3 regions of the Streptomyces sp. NPDC012508 genome follow, and region 1 is predicted to be linked to each of the others. Evidence: riboswitches for the same ligand, from Rfam matches in the RefSeq annotation. Region 1 holds a riboswitch; each other region holds the start of a gene.

Region 1 (5,827 bases):
CGGAGTGGCTGGCCGAGGCCGACCCGGGGACCCTCGCGCTCTGGTGCACCTACCACCCCGGGCAGACGCCGTACGAGCGCTTTCTCGCCAAGTGCCGCGAGCTGACCACGCGGGGCACGCGATTCAGCGTCGGGATCGTCGGCCTGCCCGAGCACCGGGAGCACGCCGGACGGCTGCGGGACGATCTCCCGCCCGAGGTCTACCTCTGGGTGAACGCGGCGGAGGGGCATACGTACACCGACGACGAGGCCGAGGGCTGGACGGCCCTCGACCCCCTCTTCCCGTACAGCCGCCGTCCGCACCCCTCAGCCGGTCTCCCCTGCCGGACCGGTGAGTCGGTGATCTCGGTGGACGGTGACGGGACCGTGCGCCGCTGTCACTTCGTGAAGGCCGAGCTGGGCAATCTGTACGACGGTTCGTACCGTGCCGCGCTGCGCCCGCGCTCCTGCCCGCTCTCGGTCTGCGACTGTCACATCGGCTACGTCCATCTGGAGACGCTGCCGCTGTACGACGTGTTCGCGGGCGGTGTCCTGGAGCGGATCCCGGCCCCGGTCGTGCTCAGAGGGGCATGAGGTCGCCGAGCGGCATGAGGTCGGGGCGCTTGGCCGCCACGTGGTCGCCGGAGCTCTCGCCGCGCAGCCGCCGGCCGATCCACGGCACGAGGTACTCCCTGGCCCAGTTGATGTCGTCGCGGCGCACCTCGAGCGTGCCGCGCGGCGGGAGCGGGGGCCAGGGCTGGTCCGGGTCGGCCGGTACGTCCATGCCGAGGACCTGGGCGGCGCGCAGCGCGACCCTGGTGTGGCCCTCGGGCGAGAGGTGCAGCCGGTCGTCGTCCCAGGCCCGCCTGTCCTGCACCGACTTGAGCGACCACAGGTCGAGGACCGGGCAGTCGTAGCGGTCGGCGATGGACCGGACATGGGCCGTGTACGTGGCGATCTTTCCGCGCAGATGCCGGAGGACGGGGACGTCGCGGGTGTCGAAGCCGGTCGTCACCATCACCGTGCCGACGGCCGACGTCAGGTCGGCGACGGCGCGCTCGAAGCGCTCGGCGACGTCGTCGGGGTCGCTACCGGGGCGGATGATGTCGTTTCCCCCCGCGCAGAAGGTCACGAGGTCGGGGGCGAGTTCCTTGGCCCTGGGGACCTGCTCCTCCACGATCTGGTCCAGGAGGCGGCCGCGTACGGCCAGGTTGGCGTAACGGAAAGCGTCGTGCTCCGGCACTCGGTCGGCGAGCAGCACCGCGAAGCGGTCCGCCCAGCCCACGTACCTCCCGTCGGGCCCGGGATCTCCCACGCCCTCGGTGAAGCTGTCCCCGATCGCCGCGTACGACCCGAATACGTGCGTGTCTCTTGATCTCGAATCGTCTGCCACGGGAGCACATCTTTCCCTTATGGATGTGACCTACGCGACCGTAAGGAGGGGTTGACGCCGGGTGAGATACGCCACCGGTCAAGATTGCACCAAGCCGGAATACGCGCGAGGGCCCGGCACTCGGAAGTGCCGGGCCTCTGCGGGTGCTGCCGGTGCGTCAGATCAGGCGTGTCAGATGCTGACGCCGTGCGAGCGCAGGTAGGCCAGCGGGTCGATGTCCGAGCCGTAGCTCGGGCCGGTGCGGATCTCGAAGTGCAGGTGCGGACCGGTGGAGTTGCCGGTGGAGCCCGAGAGACCGATCTCCTGGCCGCCGGTGACGGTCTGGCCGGCGGAGACGCCCAGGGAGGAGAGGTGGGCGTACTGCGAGAACGTGCCGTCGGCGTGCTGGATGACGACCTCGTTGCCGTACGAGCCGCTGTTGCCCGCGGAGTAGACGGTGCCCGCGCCGACGGCCTTGACCGAGGTGCCGGAGGAGGCGATGAAGTCGACACCGGTGTGGTAGCCGGAGGACCACATGGCGCCGGAGGCCCGGTACGGGGTGGAGATGCCGCCGCTGACCGGGGAGACCCAGCCGGAGGAGGCCTGCGCGGGGGCGGACGTCGCGGGGGCGGTGCCGGCGGTGTCACGCTCGGCGGAGCGCGAGGCGCGCTCGTCGGAGGAGGGCTTCTCGGCCTTGGGAGCCGCCTTGGGAGCAGCCTTCGGAGCGGCCTTGGGTGCTGCCTTCGGAGCGGCCTTGGCGGTCGACTTGGCGCCGAGGGTGAGCTTCATGCCGGGCAGGATCAGCGACGGGTCCTCGCCGACGACCTGGCGGTTGTCCGCGTAGAGCTTCTTCCAGCCACCCGCGAGGTGGTGCTCGGCGGCGATCTTCGACAGGTAGTCGCCACGGACGACGGAGTACGTCTTCGGCTTGGCGGCCTTCTCCGCGGCCGGGGCCTTGGCGGGGGTCGCGGCGGCGACGGCGGCGACGGCCTGCTGGGACGTCACGGACGGCGCGGCCTGGTCGGCTGCGTGGGCTCCGGTCGCGCCGAACAGGGGCAGGGCGACGACGGCGCCACCCGTACCGGCGGCGACGAATCCACGCGTGAGCGGGTTGACCTTGGGACGGCGGTGCTTACCCTTTGCGGGCATGGCGAATTCCTCTCCGTCGCCTGCGAGGTGAGCTGTCGGGTTCGAACTGGAGATGTCCGGCCGCGTATCACGCGGCTTCACCCCGAGCCGTCCGGAACGACCGGATCGGCGTACTACCTGGGTCCCCCGCTCCTGCCGTACGTGGGTGGGTGCGGATACCGGACGGTGGCAGGATTCGGCGGGTCCGACCGGATTGAGCGTGACGCTAGACCAGCGGATCGGGGCGAACAAGCCGCTGCTTTTCATTCGCAATCAGGGGCGGGATATCCGCGCCGAATTCCGGTCACCCTCCGTGGATGGCGGATCTTCGATTTCCTTTTCCGGCACGGGGATTGCACAAGACGATCAGGCACGGTCCGTCACCTCTATGACGCTGCTCACGCGCCGAATCCCATCTCCCCTGCAACCAGGGCGCGTTATGCCTTAGGGCCCAATTCGGACAGAACACCCATTCCCATACCCCGGGGGTGTGCGGCGGCTCCCCGACCCGGGATGATTGGCCCAGGAATCGATCAGCAGTCGATCCCGACCGCCAACCTTCAGGAGCACTCGTGACGCAGCAGCTGCCGCAGGTCTCGTCGACCGAACCCGAGCTCACCGGGGTACGCAACTTCCGGGACGTGGGCGGACTGCCGACCGTGGACGGCGGTTCGGTGCGATTCGGCCGTCTCTTCCGCAGCGGCCACCTGGCGCACGCCACCGAGGAGGACGCGGCGTTCCTCTCCACCCTCGGGCTCCACACGGTCTTCGACTTCCGCAATGCGGCCGATGTCAAGATCGAGGGACCGGACGTCGAACTTCCCGGCGTACGAAATGTGAACATACCGCTCAACGACCCGGCCGACGGCAAGGAGTTCTGGAAGCTGGTCAGTACCGGCGAGCTGGAACAGCTCCGCGGCATCCTGGGTGACGGCAAGGCGGCGGCCCGAATGTCCGATTCGTACCGGCAGATCATCATCGAGCGGACGGCGGAGCACAGCCGCGTCCTGCACGCACTGGCCGAGGACAGCGTCCCCGCGCTCATGCACTGCGCGGCCGGCAAGGACCGCGCGGGTCTGTCCATCGCCATCTCGCTGCTCGCGGTGGGCGTGGAGCGGGAGGCGATCGAGGCCGACTACGTGAAGTCGAACGACCCGCACCGCCGCTACAAGGTGCGGCGCAGCTCCACCTCCGCGGAGGCCATGGCGCCCGAGGTGATGGAGCTGCTCAGCCCGCTCTTCGACGCGCGGATCACGTACCTGCGTACCGCGTTCGAGACGATGGAGCAGACGTGGGGGACGGTCGAGCGCTACCTCACGGACGGCCTGAAGCTCACCCCGGAAACGCGGGCGCGGCTGCGCGAGCGTCTCGTCGAGGCGTGACCCCTCCCCCGTCCGCTACTGGTTCTGCCCGCCGAGCATGAAGAGCAGGTAGAGGAAGCCGGCGAAGAGGTGCCCGGCCACCAGATAGGCGAAGAGCCGGAGCACCAGCCCCTTGGGGAACTTGCCGGCCTCGCGCTCCTCGCCGGTGACCGGCGCAGACTTCTCGGACATATCGGCCTCTTTCGAAGGGGTCAGCGGAGATGCGGGGCTCCGTCGCCGAGGCACAGCTCGGCGGCGGGGCTCTGCATGAGCGTGTGGACGAAGAGCAGCTCGGCCCCGCCGCGGCCGACGGCGCCGATGCGGTGCGGGGTGAGCGAGTCGAAGTGCGCGCTGTCCCCGGGATCCAGGATGTGCACGGCGTCGCCCAGCGCGAGGCGCACCTGCCCGTCGAGGACGTGCAGCCACTCCTCGCCGGGGTGGACGCGCACGATGTCGGCCCGGGTGGCGTACGGGACGTGGACGCGGAGCGCCTGCAGGGCGCGGCCGGGTCCGCCGGCCTGGCGGTAGGTCCAGCCGTCGGCCTCGACGGGCTCGGACCGGCTCGCCCGGACGATGGGATCGCGCTCGGGCGGAACCTCGCCCAGGAGCTCGGAGACCGTCGTACCGTAGATACGGGCGAGCGCCAGCAGCATCGGGAGCGAGGGCTGGCGGTGGCCCGTTTCGAGCCGGGAGAGATGGGCCGGGGAGAGTCCGGCCCGCTGGGCGGCGACCTCCAGGGTCAGCCCGCGGCGCCGGCGCAGGGCGCGCAGCTGCGGGGCGACGTGCGGCGCGTCCGGAGGGGCGACGGACGCCTCGGGCAGGGCGTCGGGCGGACTGTCGGACGCGCCCGGTGCGGCGGGGTCCGCGGACTGCTTCCCGGGGAGGTGTGCCATGCCTCCATTCCGCCAGGAACTTTCCTCTGAGGCAACTTTCTTGCCCCAGAGGCAAAAGCCCGTGTCGCGCGGCGGTCAGCGCTGTGCGACCGCCTGCTTGACCAGCGTCTTTCCGAAGTCCCACATCAGCCCGCCGCCCGCGTGGGCGTCGTCCATCACGGCCGTGAAGGCGGTCACGAAGCGGTCCACGTCGGCCTCGTCGATGATCAGCGGCGGAATCAGCTTGATCACCTCCATGTGGTCCCCCGACACCTGGGTCAGGATCCGGTGACGCTGGAGCAGCGGCACGACGACCATCTGCGCGAAGAGGCCCTTGCGGGCGGTCTGCAGCATCGTCCACCGGCTGCGCAGTCCGAGCGAGGAGGGCCGCCCGAACTCGATCCCGATCATCAGGCCGCGCCCGCGGATCTCGTGCAGCAGCTCGTAGCGCGGCACGAGCTCCTTGAGGCGTGAGGAGAGCAGGTCGCCGATCCGGCGCGCGTGCGCCACCGTCCCCTCGTTCTCCATGACCGAGAGCACGGCGAGCCCGGCGGCCATGGCCTGCGCGTTCGACCCGAAGCTGGCGGAGTGGACGAGGACACGGTCCATGGACGAGTAGACCTTCTTGAAGATCCAGTCCTTGCCGAGCGTCGCGCCGACCGGCACGTATCCGCCGGAGAGCGCCTTGGCGACGCAGAGCAGGTCCGGTTCGACGCCGTCCTCGTGCTGGTACGCGTAGAAGTCCCCGGTCCTGCCGAGCCCGGTCTGCACCTCGTCGGCGATCAGCAGCGCCCCGTGCCGGTGCAGCACCTCCTGGGCGGCGCGCAGGAAGCCGGGCGGGGCCTCGTGCACCCCCTTGCCCTGGATGGGTTCGACGACGAACCCGGCGACGTCGCCCTTGCGCAGCTCGCGCTCCAGGGCGTCGAGGTCGCCGAGCTCGATCGCGGTGTCGGGCAGCAGCGGGGCGAAGCCGTCCCGGAAGCCCTTCTCGCCGTTGACCGAGAGGGAGCCGGTGGTCAGACCGTGGAAGGCGTGGGAGCAGTAGAGGATCCTGGGCTTCCCGGTGGCGTACCGGGCGAACTTCAGCGCGGTCTCCACCGCTTCCGTACCGCTGTT
Region 2 (5,827 bases), on a different contig from region 1:
TCCTCTGGAGCGGCAAGATCGACGCCTCCAGCAAGGACGGCGGCGAAGAGTCCGGGCTCACCTGGGAGACGTACGCCGAGGCGCTCCAACGGGCCGGTGTGAGCTGGAAGGTCTACCAGAACGCCCAGGACAACTACGGCGACAACGGCCTCGCGTACTTCAAGAAGTTCACCGACGCGCGGCCGGGCGACCCGCTGTACGACCGCGGCATGGGCTCCGTGCCGAAGGTCACCGGCTCCACCCCGGACGACATAGCCGCCGCGATCCGCGCCGACGCCCTCGCCGGAACCCTTCCACAGGTCTCCTGGGTGGTGGCGAGCGAGGCGTTCTCCGAGCACCCCTACGCCCCGCCCGGCGACGGCGCGCACTTCGTCGATCTCGTCTACCGCGCGCTGGCCGCGAACCCCGAGGTCTTCGACTCGACCGTGCTGTTCCTCAACTACGACGAGAACGACGGGTTCTTCGACCATGTGCCGCCGCCGGTCGCTCCGCCCGGGACCCCAGGCGAGTACATCGACGGCGTGCCGGTCGGCCTGGGCTTCCGTGTCCCGATGCTCGTCATGTCGCCCTGGACGCGCGGCGGCTGGGTGAGCTCCGAGGTCTTCGACCACACCTCGGTCCTGCGCTTCATGGAGACCTGGACGGCCGCCATCGGAACCCCCGCCACCTGTCCGAACATCAGCGCCTGGCGGCGGAAGGTCACCGGCGACCTGACGGGTGTCTTCGACTTCGCGCGGCCGGTGTACGGAGTTCCCTCCGGCCTGCCCTCCACGGCCAAGGTCATCGGGCAGTCCACCTGCGGCCCGCTGCCGAACCCGGTGCCGCAGGACAACGCCCTGCCCGCGCAGGAGTCCGGCACCCGTCCGGCGCGCGCCGTGCCGTACCAGGTCAACGGCAACCTCGACCGGTTCGAGTTCGGTGCGGCGGGCAAGATCCTCGCCTGGTTCTCGATGACGAACCACGGCGCGCAGGCGAAGCGGGCCGCGCACTTCACGATCCACCCGCACCAGCACCGGGACACGGCGGCATGGCAGTACACGGTGGACCCGGGGGCGACGTCCACGGACTTCTTCAACATCGGGCTCGGGTCCGGGTCGGGCAAGTACGACATCTCGATGATGGGCCCCAACCGCTTCCTGCGCCGTTTCATCGGTGACGCGTCGAAGGCCGGCAAGGCGATCGAGGTGGCGGCGCGGTTCGCGACCGAGCCGGGCACCGGGAAGACGGCGATCTACTTCAGGATGACCAACGCCTCGGCCGGTCCCGCGACCTTCACGATCCGCTCGAACGCCTACCGCACGGACGGGCCGTGGACGTACACGGTCCCGGCGAACTCCTCGCGCGAGGACTTCTTCAACGCCGTGGCGTACAACGACGGCTGGTACGACTTCACGATCACGGCCGACATCGACGGCACCTGGTCGCGCCGTTACACCGGTCACATCGAGACCGGCGCCTCGAGCATCACAGGCTGACGTACACCATCAGTCCCTACCAAAAGGGACACAAGGGCAATTTCATGCCCTTGTGTCCCTTTTCTCGACTCGGCTTAATTTACGGGTATGACCGTTTTGGCCGTCCGGGTGACATGAATCACGCGATCGGGACGCAACCTATCCGGACGGACCCCCTCCCCTTACGCCCCAAGGCAGTTCGGTGTGCTCGTCGCCGCCGGGAACTCATTTCTGAATTCCCTGTTCATTTCGCATCCACGCCCAGCCTTGTTCCGTCCGACATTTCTCGCCTACGGTCACCCTCGACCCGGACGGATCGCCGAATCCTGCCACCGTCCGAAAAGACCAGCCATTCACCCGTCGGCAGGAGCGGGGGACCCAGTTTTTTCGCCGCCCGGATTTCCGGAGCGGCTTGGGGTGAAGCCGCACCCGTGCGGCCGGGCAGCTCCAGCCCGAACCCGACAGCTCACCCCGCAGGCGCCGGAGAGGAATCCTTCATGCCCGCTCACGGTAAGCACCGGCGCCCCAAGCGACGTCCCCTCAGCCGCAGTATCGCCCTCGCGAGTACGGGTGGAGCCGCGCTGGCTCTCCCCCTCGTCGCGACGGCCGGCGCGCACGCGGCGCCGAACGCGGCGCCCGCCGTCGCGCCCATCCAGAAGACCGCCTTCACCAGCCCGGCGAAGATCGCGGAATCGGTTCCCGCGGCGGGGAATTCCGCCGCCAAGATCTATACCGTCGTCGGCGGTGACTCCCTTTCCGTGATCGCGCACGAACAGGGTGTGCGAGGCGGCTGGAAGGCCCTGTACCAGGCGAATCGCAAGGCCGTCGGTGACAATCCGTCACTTATTCACCCCGGTCTGGAACTCTCGCTGAGCGGGAAGCCCGCCGCCGCCAAGAAGCAGAAGTCCTCGGCCCGTACGACGAGCACGGACCGCGCGGACCGCTCGCAGGAGCGGAGCGCCGCTCCCGGCGCCGCCGCGACCAAGACCCCCGCCAAGGCCGCTCCGGCCGCCGCCAAGAGCTACACCAACGACCTGGACGGCTGGATCCGCGAGTCGCTCGACGTCCTGCAGAAGTACGGCATTCCCGGTTCGTACGAGGGCATCCACCGCAACATCATGCGTGAGTCCTCGGGCAACCCGCAGGCCATCAACCTCTGGGACTCCAACGCCGTCAAGGGCACCCCGTCCAAGGGCCTCCTGCAGGTGATCGAGCCGACCTTCCTGGCCTACCACGTGCCCGGTACGTCCATGGACCTCTTCGACCCGGTCGCCAACATCACCGCTGCCTGCAACTACGCCGCGGACCGCTACGGCTCCATCGACAACGTCAACGGACCGTACTGACAGTCGCTCCGGAAACGGGCGGGCGCTCACCCACGAGCGCTCCGGAAGTGGTCGGCGAACCAGCCCGCGGCGAGTTCGCCGACCACTTCCAGCGTGCCCGGCTCCTCGAAGAGGTGCCCGGCACCGTCGACGACGACAAGCCGGTTCTCGCAGGTGAGCCGCGCCTGCGCCGTCTCGTTCAGCTCCCGGACGAGGGGATCGCGGCCCCCCACGATCAGCAGCGTCGGGGCGCGCACCTGCGCGAGGCGCGCCCCGGCGAGGTCCGGGCGGCCGCCGCGCGAGACGACGGCGGCCACGTCGGACAGCGGGTCGGCGGCAGCCCACAGGGCGGCCGCGGCGCCCGTGCTGGCGCCGAAGTAGCCGATCCATAGCCCGTCGAGGCCCGGCCGGCCCGCCAGCCAGTGCGTGGCCCTGGCCAGCCGGCCGGCCAGCAACTCCGTGTCGAACACATTGCTGCGGTCGTCTGCCTCCTCCTCGGTGAGCAGGTCGAACAGGAGCGTTCCGAGACCGGCGCGGTTCAGGCTCTCCGCGACGGCCCGGTTGCGGGGGCTGTGCCGGCTGCTGCCGCTGCCGTGGGCGAACAGCACGATCCCCGGGGCGCCGTCGGGCACCACCAGGTGGCCCCCGACCCGCGCCTCCCCCGCCGGGATGCGCACCTCCGGGTCCTGGTCGTCCGTGCCGCGCCGGGCGTGGTGGCGCTCCAGACAGGCGACGACCTCCTCGTCCGGTGTCTGCGAGAAGTCCTCGTAGAACTGGCCGATCGCGTAGAAGAACGCCGGTTCGTGGACGCTGATGGTCTCGTCCGCCTCCCGGCCGATCCGCTCCGGCCAGTCGCTCGGCGCGACGGGCACCGCGAGGACGATCCGCGCGGCCCCCTGGGCACGGACGACCCGGCAGGCGGCCACCGCCGTGGCGCCCGTCGCCAGTCCGTCGTCGACGACCACGGCCGTCCGGCCGTCGAGGCGGGCCGGTGGGCGGTCGCCCCGATAGCGCCGGGCCCGCTGCCCGAGCACGGTGCGCTCACGGGCCTCGACAGCGGCCAGGTCGCCGCCGGAGACCCGGGTGTCGGCAAGGACATGGTCGTTGAGGACCCGGACGCCGCCCTCGCCGATGGCGCCCATGGCCAGCTCCGGCTGGAAGGGCACCCCCAGTTTGCGTACGAGACAGACGTCCAGGGGCGCTCCGAGTGCGTCCGCGACCTGTTCGGCGACCGGCACGCCGCCGCGGGGAAGTCCCAGGACCACGACGTCATGGCCCTTGAGGTGCTCCAGGCGTGCGGCGAGCTGCCGTCCTGCGTCCGTGCGATCGGTGAAGTACATGTGCCGCTCGTCTCCCTGGTCCGGAGCGTGTGCGCGGGCGGTGCGTGCCGCCGCCCGTCAGGCGGGGCGGGCGACGAGGGTTCCGTCCTCGTCGAGGTCGACCCGCGCGCCGTAGGGCCGGCTCTTGCGGCCCAGGACGTCGTGGAGCCAGCGCGCGTCTCGGCGGGGGGCGTGCTCCAGCCGCAGGCGCCGGGCCCTCAGGGGAATCATGCGTACCTCCTGGAGTCGGCCGTCCTCGGGCCTCAGCGAGACGAGGTACAGCAGACGCAGGTCGTCGCGGTACTGCTCGTAGCCCGTGATGCCCTCATAGTCGTTGATCAGGTCGCCGCAGCCGTGGAGGACCAGCTTGCCCCGGTGGACCTCCACGGGGCGGGGGTGGTGCGAGGAGTGGCCGTGCACCACGTCCGCGCCGGCGTCGATCAGCGCGTGCGCGTAGTCGACGTCGCCGCGGGAGAGCGCGTACCCCCAGTTCGATCCCCAGTGGATCGAGACCATGACGATGTCGCCGGGGCGCCTGGTGTCCCGGATCCGGGTGAGGAGGCGCGTGGCGGCGGTGTGGCTGGGCCCCGAGGCGAAGTGGACGCCGCCGCGCCGCGCGGTGGCGGCCCAGTCCCGCGGAATGCCGCTGGACGCCATGCCCAGGGCGTAGGCGACGAACCGTCCGCCGCCGGGCAGGGGGACGACCACGGGCCGTGCCGCCTCCTCGGCGTCCTCGCCGGCGCCCACGGTGGGCACGCCGTGCTTCGCCAGGGCGTCCAGCGTGTCCTCCAGCCCTCGGCGGCCGTGGTCCAGGACGTGGTTGTTGGCCAGGACGCACACGTCGGGGCGGGCGGCGGTCAGGCTCGGCAGGTTCTCGGGGTGCATGCGGTAGTGGACCGCCTTGCCGGGGACGAACTCGTCGCTCGTGGTGACCGCCGTCTCCAGATTCGTGACACGGACGTCGGGCGCGGCGGCGTCCAGGACGTCGAGCGCGACGCCCCAGGGGTAGGCGAAGTCCACGCGGTGCGGGATGGGGCCGTTGACCGCCTCGGCGAGCGCCACATAGGACCGTGCATCATGCACGTACCGCTCGCGCAGGGCCGGGTCGCCGGGGTGCGGAAGGATCTGGTCCACTCCGCGGCCGAGCATCACGTCACCGCAGAGGAACAGTCCGACCAGGTCACCGCCCATACAGCAAGGGTAGACGCGGGGCGGCCGACGGGCCGGTGCGACTCACGTCTTCGGGGAGGGGGACGGGGACGGGGACGGGGAGCATGCCGGACGGGCGGGCCCTGCACTGCGAGCCCACGGGCCCGATTGTCGGACCCCGTCGCTACGTTGGCGGCATGACGGAATTCGTACTGGTGGCAGGCACGTGGCTCGGAGCCTGGGCGTGGGACGAGGTGGTGCCCGAGTTGCGGGCGGCCGGTCATGGTGCTCATGCGGTGACCTTGTCCGGTCTCGCCGAGAGACAGGGTGTGGAGGCGGGGCAGCGGACGCATGTGGCTGACGTCGTGGACGTGATCGAGGGCCTCGATCTGCGGGACGTCGTTCTGGTCGGGCACAGCTACGCGGGCATCCCGGTCGGTCAGGCCGCCGGGCTGATCGGCGACCGGCTCGCCCGGGTGGTCTTCGTGGACTCCAACGTGCCGGCGGACGGTGAGTCGTTCGTGTCGGCATGGCCGGACGGCCGGGCGATGGTGGAGAAGTCGATCGCCGAGAACGGCGG
Region 3 (5,827 bases), on a different contig from region 1:
GTGAGCGGCTGGCCGTCGACCAGCGCCACGTTGTTGATACCGAAGGACTCCTCCATCGGCGTCAGCTTGTAGAGCTGCTCCAGGACCGCCTCCGGCACGAAGCCGTTCTTGACCTCGATGACCAGGCGCAGACCGTGGTTGCGGTCGGTGAGGTCCTTGACGTCCGCGATGCCCTGCAGCTTCTTGGAGCCGACCAGGTCCTTGATCTTGGAGATGACCTTCTCGGGGCCGACCGTGAAGGGCAGTTCGGTGACGACGATGCCCTTGCGGCGCGCCGTCACGTTCTCCACCGTCGCCGTGGCGCGGATCTTGAACGTGCCGCGGCCGTTCTCGTACGCGTCCTTGATGCCGGACAGACCGACGATCCGGCCGCCGGTGGGGAGGTCGGGGCCGGGGACGAAGCGCATCAGCGCTTCCAGGTCCGCGTTCGGGTGCCGGATCAGGTGCCGGGCGGCGGCGATGACCTCGCCCAGGTTGTGCGGGGGCATGTTGGTCGCCATGCCGACCGCGATGCCGGAGGCGCCGTTGACCAGCAGGTTCGGATACGCGGCGGGCAGCGCGACCGGCTCCCGCTCCTGGCCGTCGTAGTTCGGCGAGAAGTCGACCGTGTCCTCGTCGATCGACTCCGTCATCATCAGCGCCGCGGCGGCCATCCTGGACTCGGTGTACCGCATGGCGGCGGGCGGGTCGTCGTTGCCCAGCGAGCCGAAGTTGCCGTGGCCGTCGACCAGCGGGAGGCGCATGGAGAACGGCTGGGCCATGCGCACCATCGCGTCGTAGATCGACGCGTCGCCGTGCGGGTGCAGCTTGCCCATGACCTCACCGACGACGCGGGCGCACTTCACATAGCCGCGGTCGGGGCGCAGGCCCATCTCGTTCATCTGGTAGACGATGCGGCGCTGGACGGGCTTCATGCCGTCGCGGGCGTCCGGCAGCGCGCGGGAGTAGATCACCGAGTACGCGTACTCGAGGAAGGAGCCCTGCATCTCGTCGACGACGTCGATGTCGAGGATCCTCTCCTCGAACGCGTCGTCCGGCGGCGGTGTCTTCGTGCTGCGGCGGGCCATCGCGGCTGCGGCTCCTTCACCAACAAGGTTGATCTGACGCGGACCATTGTGGACCGTCCCACCGACAACGCCGACCGCGACCCGGGTACAGGCCCGCCGAGGGCCGTCCGGGAGCCGTGCGGCGGCCGTACGCCGCCCGTCCCTCAGCCGTCCGTCCGACCGTCCGCGAGCCGTACGCCGGCTGTCGGCCGGGCCGGCCGTCAGCCGTACGCGACATCCGCGCGACCCGGAAGAGGGACGCCGGGAACCTGCGGGAACTTCGCCAGGTGCCGGTGCGCTTGCATAGGGTGGCAGGACTTTTCCACATCGCGATCGAAGGGACGTACATGCCCATGGGTCACACGGCCACGGCAGAGGCCGGCTCCGGCGGCCTGACAGCGACCGAGCACCGGCTGGCCAACGGCCTGCGCGTGGTGCTCTCCGAGGACCACCTGACCCCGGTCGCCGCGGTGTGCCTCTGGTACGACGTCGGTTCCCGCCACGAGGTCGCGGGTCGCACCGGCCTGGCCCACCTCTTCGAGCACCTGATGTTCCAGGGCTCGAAGCAGGTCCACGGCAACGGCCACTTCGAGCTGGTGCAGGGCGCGGGCGGTTCGCTCAACGGCACGACGAGCTTCGAGCGCACCAATTACTTCGAGACCATGCCCACCCACCAGCTGGAGCTCGCGCTCTGGCTGGAGGCGGACCGCATGGGCTCGCTGCTCGCCGCCCTGGACGACGAGTCCATGGAGAACCAGCGCGACGTCGTCAAGAACGAGCGCCGCCAGCGGTACGACAACGTGCCCTACGGCACGGCCTTCGAGAAGCTGACCGCGCTGGCCTACCCCGAGGGTCACCCCTACCACCACACGCCGATCGGCTCCATGGCCGACCTGGACGCGGCGACGCTGGAGGACGCGCGGGCCTTCTTCCGCACGTACTACGCGCCGAACAACGCGGTGCTCTCGGTCGTCGGCGACATCGACCCGGCGCAGACCCTGGCCTGGATCGAGAAGTACTTCGGCTCCATCCCGTCCCACGACGGCAAGCTGCCGCCGCGCGACGGCACGCTCCCCGACACCATCGGCGAGCAGCTGCGCGAGGTCGTCGAGGAGGAGGTCCCGGCCCGCGCGCTGATGGCCGCCTACCGCCTCCCGCACGACGGCACGCGCGAGTGCGACGCCGCCGACCTCGCCCTGACCGTCCTCGGCGGCGGCGAGTCCTCCCGGCTCCACAACCGGCTGGTCCGCCGCGACCGTACGGCCGTGGCCGCCGGCTTCGGCCTGCTCCGCCTGGCCGGCGCGCCCTCGCTCGGCTGGCTGGACGTCAAGACGTCCGGCGGGGTCGAGGTGCCCGAGATCGAGGCCGCCGTCGACGAGGAGCTGGCCCGGTTCGCCTCCGAGGGCCCGACGCCCGAGGAGATGGAGCGCGCCCAGGCCCAGTTGGAGCGGGAGTGGCTGGACCGGCTCGGCACGGTCGCGGGCCGCGCCGACGAACTCTGCCGCTACGCGGTCCTGTTCGGCGACCCGCAGCTCGCCCTGACCGCCGTCAACCGGGTCCTGGACGTCACCGCCGAGGAGGTGCGTGCCGTCGCCGAGGCCCAGCTGCGGCCGGACAACCGCGCGGTGCTGGTCTACGAGCCGATCGGCACCGAACAGAACGACGCCGAGCAGAGCGACAGCGACGAGGAAGAGGGAGCGGACCAGTGACCGACGCTGCCGCGTCTTTGACGAGCATGACGTTCCACCCGCAGCCGGAGCCGGGCACCGCCAGGCCCTGGGCCTTCCCGGCCCCGGACCGCGGAGCGCTGGACAACGGCCTGACCGTGCTGCGCTGCCACCGCCCCGGCCAGCAGGTCGTCGCCGTCGAGATCTTCTTCGACGCCCCGCTGGAGGCCGAGCCCGCGGGCCTCGACGGAGTCGCCACGATCATGGCCCGCGCGCTCTCCGAGGGCACGGACCAGCACAGCGCCGAGGAGTTCGCGGCCGAGCTGGAGCGCTGCGGCGCCACGCTCGACGCGCACGCCGACCACCCGGGTGTACGGGTCTCCCTGGAGGTCCCCGTCTCGCGGCTGCCCAAGGCGCTCGGGCTGCTCTCCGAGGCCCTGATCGCGCCCGCGTTCCTCGAGACCGAGGTCGAGCGACTGGTGCGCAACCGTCTCGACGAGATCCCGCACGAGACGGCCAACCCGGCCCGCCGGGCGGCCAAGCAGCTCTCCAAGGAGCTGTTCCCGGCCGGTTCGCGCATGTCCCGGCCGCGCCAGGGCACCGAGGAGACGGTGGAGGCGATCGACGCCGCCGCCGTCCGCGCGTTCTTCGAGGCGCACATCCGGCCCTCCACGGCCACGGCCGTCGTCGTCGGCGACCTGACCGACGTCGACCTGGACAAGGTGCTCGCCGAGACGCTCGGCGCCTGGACGGGGAACTCCGCCGAGTCCCGCCCGGTTCCGCCGATCACGGCCGACGACACCGGCCGTGTGGTCATCGTCGACCGCCCGGGTGCCGTCCAGACGCAGCTGCTGATCGGCCGTGTCGGCGCGGACCGGCACGACCGCGTCTGGCCGGCCCAGGTCCTCGGCACGTACTGCCTCGGCGGCACGCTCACCTCCCGCCTGGACCGCGTCCTGCGCGAGGAGAAGGGCTACACCTACGGCGTCCGCGCCTTCGGCCAGGTGCTGCGCTCCGACGGCAAGGGCAACGGCGCCTCGATGCTCGCCATCAGCGGCTCCGTCGACACACCCAACACCGGCCCGGCACTTGACGACCTGTGGAAGGTGCTGCGCACCCTCGCCGCGGAGGGTCTGACGGACGCCGAGCGCGATGTCGCCGTGCAGAACCTGGTGGGCGTGGCACCGCTCAAGTACGAGACCGCCGCCTCCGTCGCCGGGACCCTCGCCGACCAGGTCGAGCAGCACCTTCCGGACGATTTCCAGGCGCAGTTGTACGCGCGCCTCGCCGAGACCGGCACGGTGGAGGCGACGGCCGCGGTCGTCAACGCCTTCCCCGTGGACCGTCTCGTCACCGTGCTCGTGGGTGACGCGTCGGAGATCGAGGAGCCGGTGCGCGCCCTCGGCATCGGCGAAGTGACCGTCGTCACCGGCTGATTGAGCCGGACCGCCGGCGCGGTCGGCGGCACCGGAGGACCCCGACGTCACAGTACGTCGGGGTCCTCCTTTTTTGTCCGTATTGCCGCAGAGGGTGGGTGTATGGCCTGTGGCATGTCTTACAAACTGGCGTGTCTGTTTGGTGATTGAAAGATGGTCCGCTTAGCGTCAGTCCGGCTGTTCGCCAGTTGCACCCGCCGCACCCGCGGCATCGGACAGTCATCGCCGAGTCCCCGTCAGGCGCGAGCCTGGGGAGCCGGGGACCCACACGAAGTCCCTGGGGTGAATCGGACGCCTTCGCACCCGTGCGGAGGGGCCCGTAGGAGACCTTCCTGCTCCGAACCCGTCAGCTAACCCGGTAGGCGAGAAGGAAGGAAAGGAACAGCCCCTACATGGCGTTCACCCGTGCCACCGGGAAGCATCGTGGTCCGAGCCGTCTGGCGCGCCGCAGCGCCGGCATCGCCGGCGTCGCGACCCTCGCCACCACCGGCGTCATCGGAACCCTCGCCTCCCCGGCACTCGCCGTCGACACGGACGCGGCCCCCTCCGTCGAGGACACCGGGCTGACCCAGATCGTCGCCGCCGACTCCCTCGCCGAGACCGTCGACGCCCAGGCCGCCGCCCAGGAGCGCGAGGCCGCCGAGGCCGAGGCGAAGCGCAAGGCGGAGGCCCGTGCCAAGGCCGAAGCGAAGCGCAAGGCGGAGGCCCGCGCCAAGGAGATCCGCGAGGCCAAGGAGCGCGCCGCCCGTGAGGCCGAGCGCAAGCGCCTGAACTCCTTCCAGCTCCCCGTGGCCGGCTCGTACGTCAGCACCGGTTACAAGACCGGCGGCTCGCTCTGGTCCTCCGGCAGTCACTCCGGCATCGACTTCCACGCCGCCTCCGGCAGCAAGGTCGTCTCCGTCGGCTCCGGCACCGTCGTCGAGGCCGGCTGGGGCGGCGCGTACGGCAACAACGTCGTCATCCGGATGAACGACGGCACGTACACCCAGTACGGTCACCTCTCGGCCATCAGTGTCGGGGTCGGCCAGTCCGTCACCCCGGGCCAGCAGATAGGCATCTCGGGCTCGACCGGCAACTCCACCGGCCCGCACCTCCACTTCGAGGCCCGCACCACCGCCGAGTACGGCTCGGACATCAACCCGATCGCGTACCTCCGCGCCCGCGGTGTGAACGTCTGACCGTTCGCGGTCTTCCCAGCGCGTCAGAAAAGCCCCGGCTCGTACTAGGCCGGGGCTTTTCGCTGACCAAAAACATATCCATGGTTCCGGGGGAGCCATCGGAAACAATGCCCTGCTGCAATAGAGTCCCGGGAGAACCGGTTTCGCGCGGATTAAGGCGGAGGTCGAACATGCGCATTCCCGCGCACTCTGTATGCACGGCGATCCGGGACGACATCGTCCTCGGGGTCTTCGAGCGCGGCAGCCGGCTGACCGAGGAGCAGTTGGCCCGCCGTTACGGAGTCTCCCGCGTCCCCGTCCGCGAGGCGCTGCGCACCCTGGAGTCCGAGGGCTTCGTGATCACCCGCCGGCACGCGGGCGCCCACGTCGCGGAGCCCAGCGAGCAGGAGGCGGCCGACCTGCTGGACGTACGGTCCCTGCTCGAACCGCTCGGTGCCGCGCGCGCCGCGCAGCGCCGCACGGAGGCGCACCTCAAGGTGCTGCGGGGCCTGGTCAGGCTG

The links. Region 1 has a riboswitch for cyclic di-AMP ahead of ACFY8U_RS03530 (peptidoglycan DD-metalloendopeptidase family protein). Riboswitches for the same ligand answer to the same signal wherever they lie in the genome.
Region 2: linked by a shared signal. The riboswitch ahead of ACFY8U_RS09645 (transglycosylase SLT domain-containing protein) and the one ahead of ACFY8U_RS03530 (peptidoglycan DD-metalloendopeptidase family protein) in region 1 are both predicted to bind cyclic di-AMP.
Region 3: linked by a shared signal. The riboswitch ahead of ACFY8U_RS27475 (M23 family metallopeptidase) and the one ahead of ACFY8U_RS03530 (peptidoglycan DD-metalloendopeptidase family protein) in region 1 are both predicted to bind cyclic di-AMP.

What each region holds. Positions count from the first base shown of each region.
Region 1 is NZ_JBIBEO010000001.1:829,772-835,598, forward strand. Features, by position in the region: gene ACFY8U_RS03520 (STM4011 family radical SAM protein) at 1-572, shown strand, start outside; gene ACFY8U_RS03525 (SGNH/GDSL hydrolase family protein) at 559-1,371, opposite strand; gene ACFY8U_RS03530 (peptidoglycan DD-metalloendopeptidase family protein) at 1,543-2,499, opposite strand; cyclic di-AMP (ydaO/yuaA leader) riboswitch at 2,504-2,690, opposite strand; gene ACFY8U_RS03535 (tyrosine-protein phosphatase) at 3,051-3,860, shown strand; gene ACFY8U_RS03540 (DUF6126 family protein) at 3,876-4,031, opposite strand; gene ACFY8U_RS03545 (helix-turn-helix domain-containing protein) at 4,052-4,732, opposite strand; gene ACFY8U_RS03550 (aspartate aminotransferase family protein) at 4,808-5,827, opposite strand, start outside.
Region 2 is NZ_JBIBEO010000002.1:787,957-793,783, forward strand. Features, by position in the region: gene ACFY8U_RS09640 (phosphocholine-specific phospholipase C) at 1-1,475, shown strand, start outside; cyclic di-AMP (ydaO/yuaA leader) riboswitch at 1,762-1,947, shown strand; gene ACFY8U_RS09645 (transglycosylase SLT domain-containing protein) at 1,952-2,800, shown strand; gene ACFY8U_RS09650 (phosphoribosyltransferase family protein) at 2,827-4,119, opposite strand; gene ACFY8U_RS09655 (CapA family protein) at 4,177-5,289, opposite strand; gene ACFY8U_RS09660 (alpha/beta fold hydrolase) at 5,445-5,827, shown strand, end outside.
Region 3 is NZ_JBIBEO010000008.1:362,958-368,784, reverse strand. Features, by position in the region: gene ACFY8U_RS27490 (DNA topoisomerase (ATP-hydrolyzing) subunit A) at 1-1,067, opposite strand, end outside; gene ACFY8U_RS27485 (pitrilysin family protein) at 1,394-2,755, shown strand; gene ACFY8U_RS27480 (M16 family metallopeptidase) at 2,782-4,149, shown strand; cyclic di-AMP (ydaO/yuaA leader) riboswitch at 4,363-4,529, shown strand; gene ACFY8U_RS27475 (M23 family metallopeptidase) at 4,542-5,327, shown strand; gene ACFY8U_RS27470 (GntR family transcriptional regulator) at 5,498-5,827, shown strand, end outside.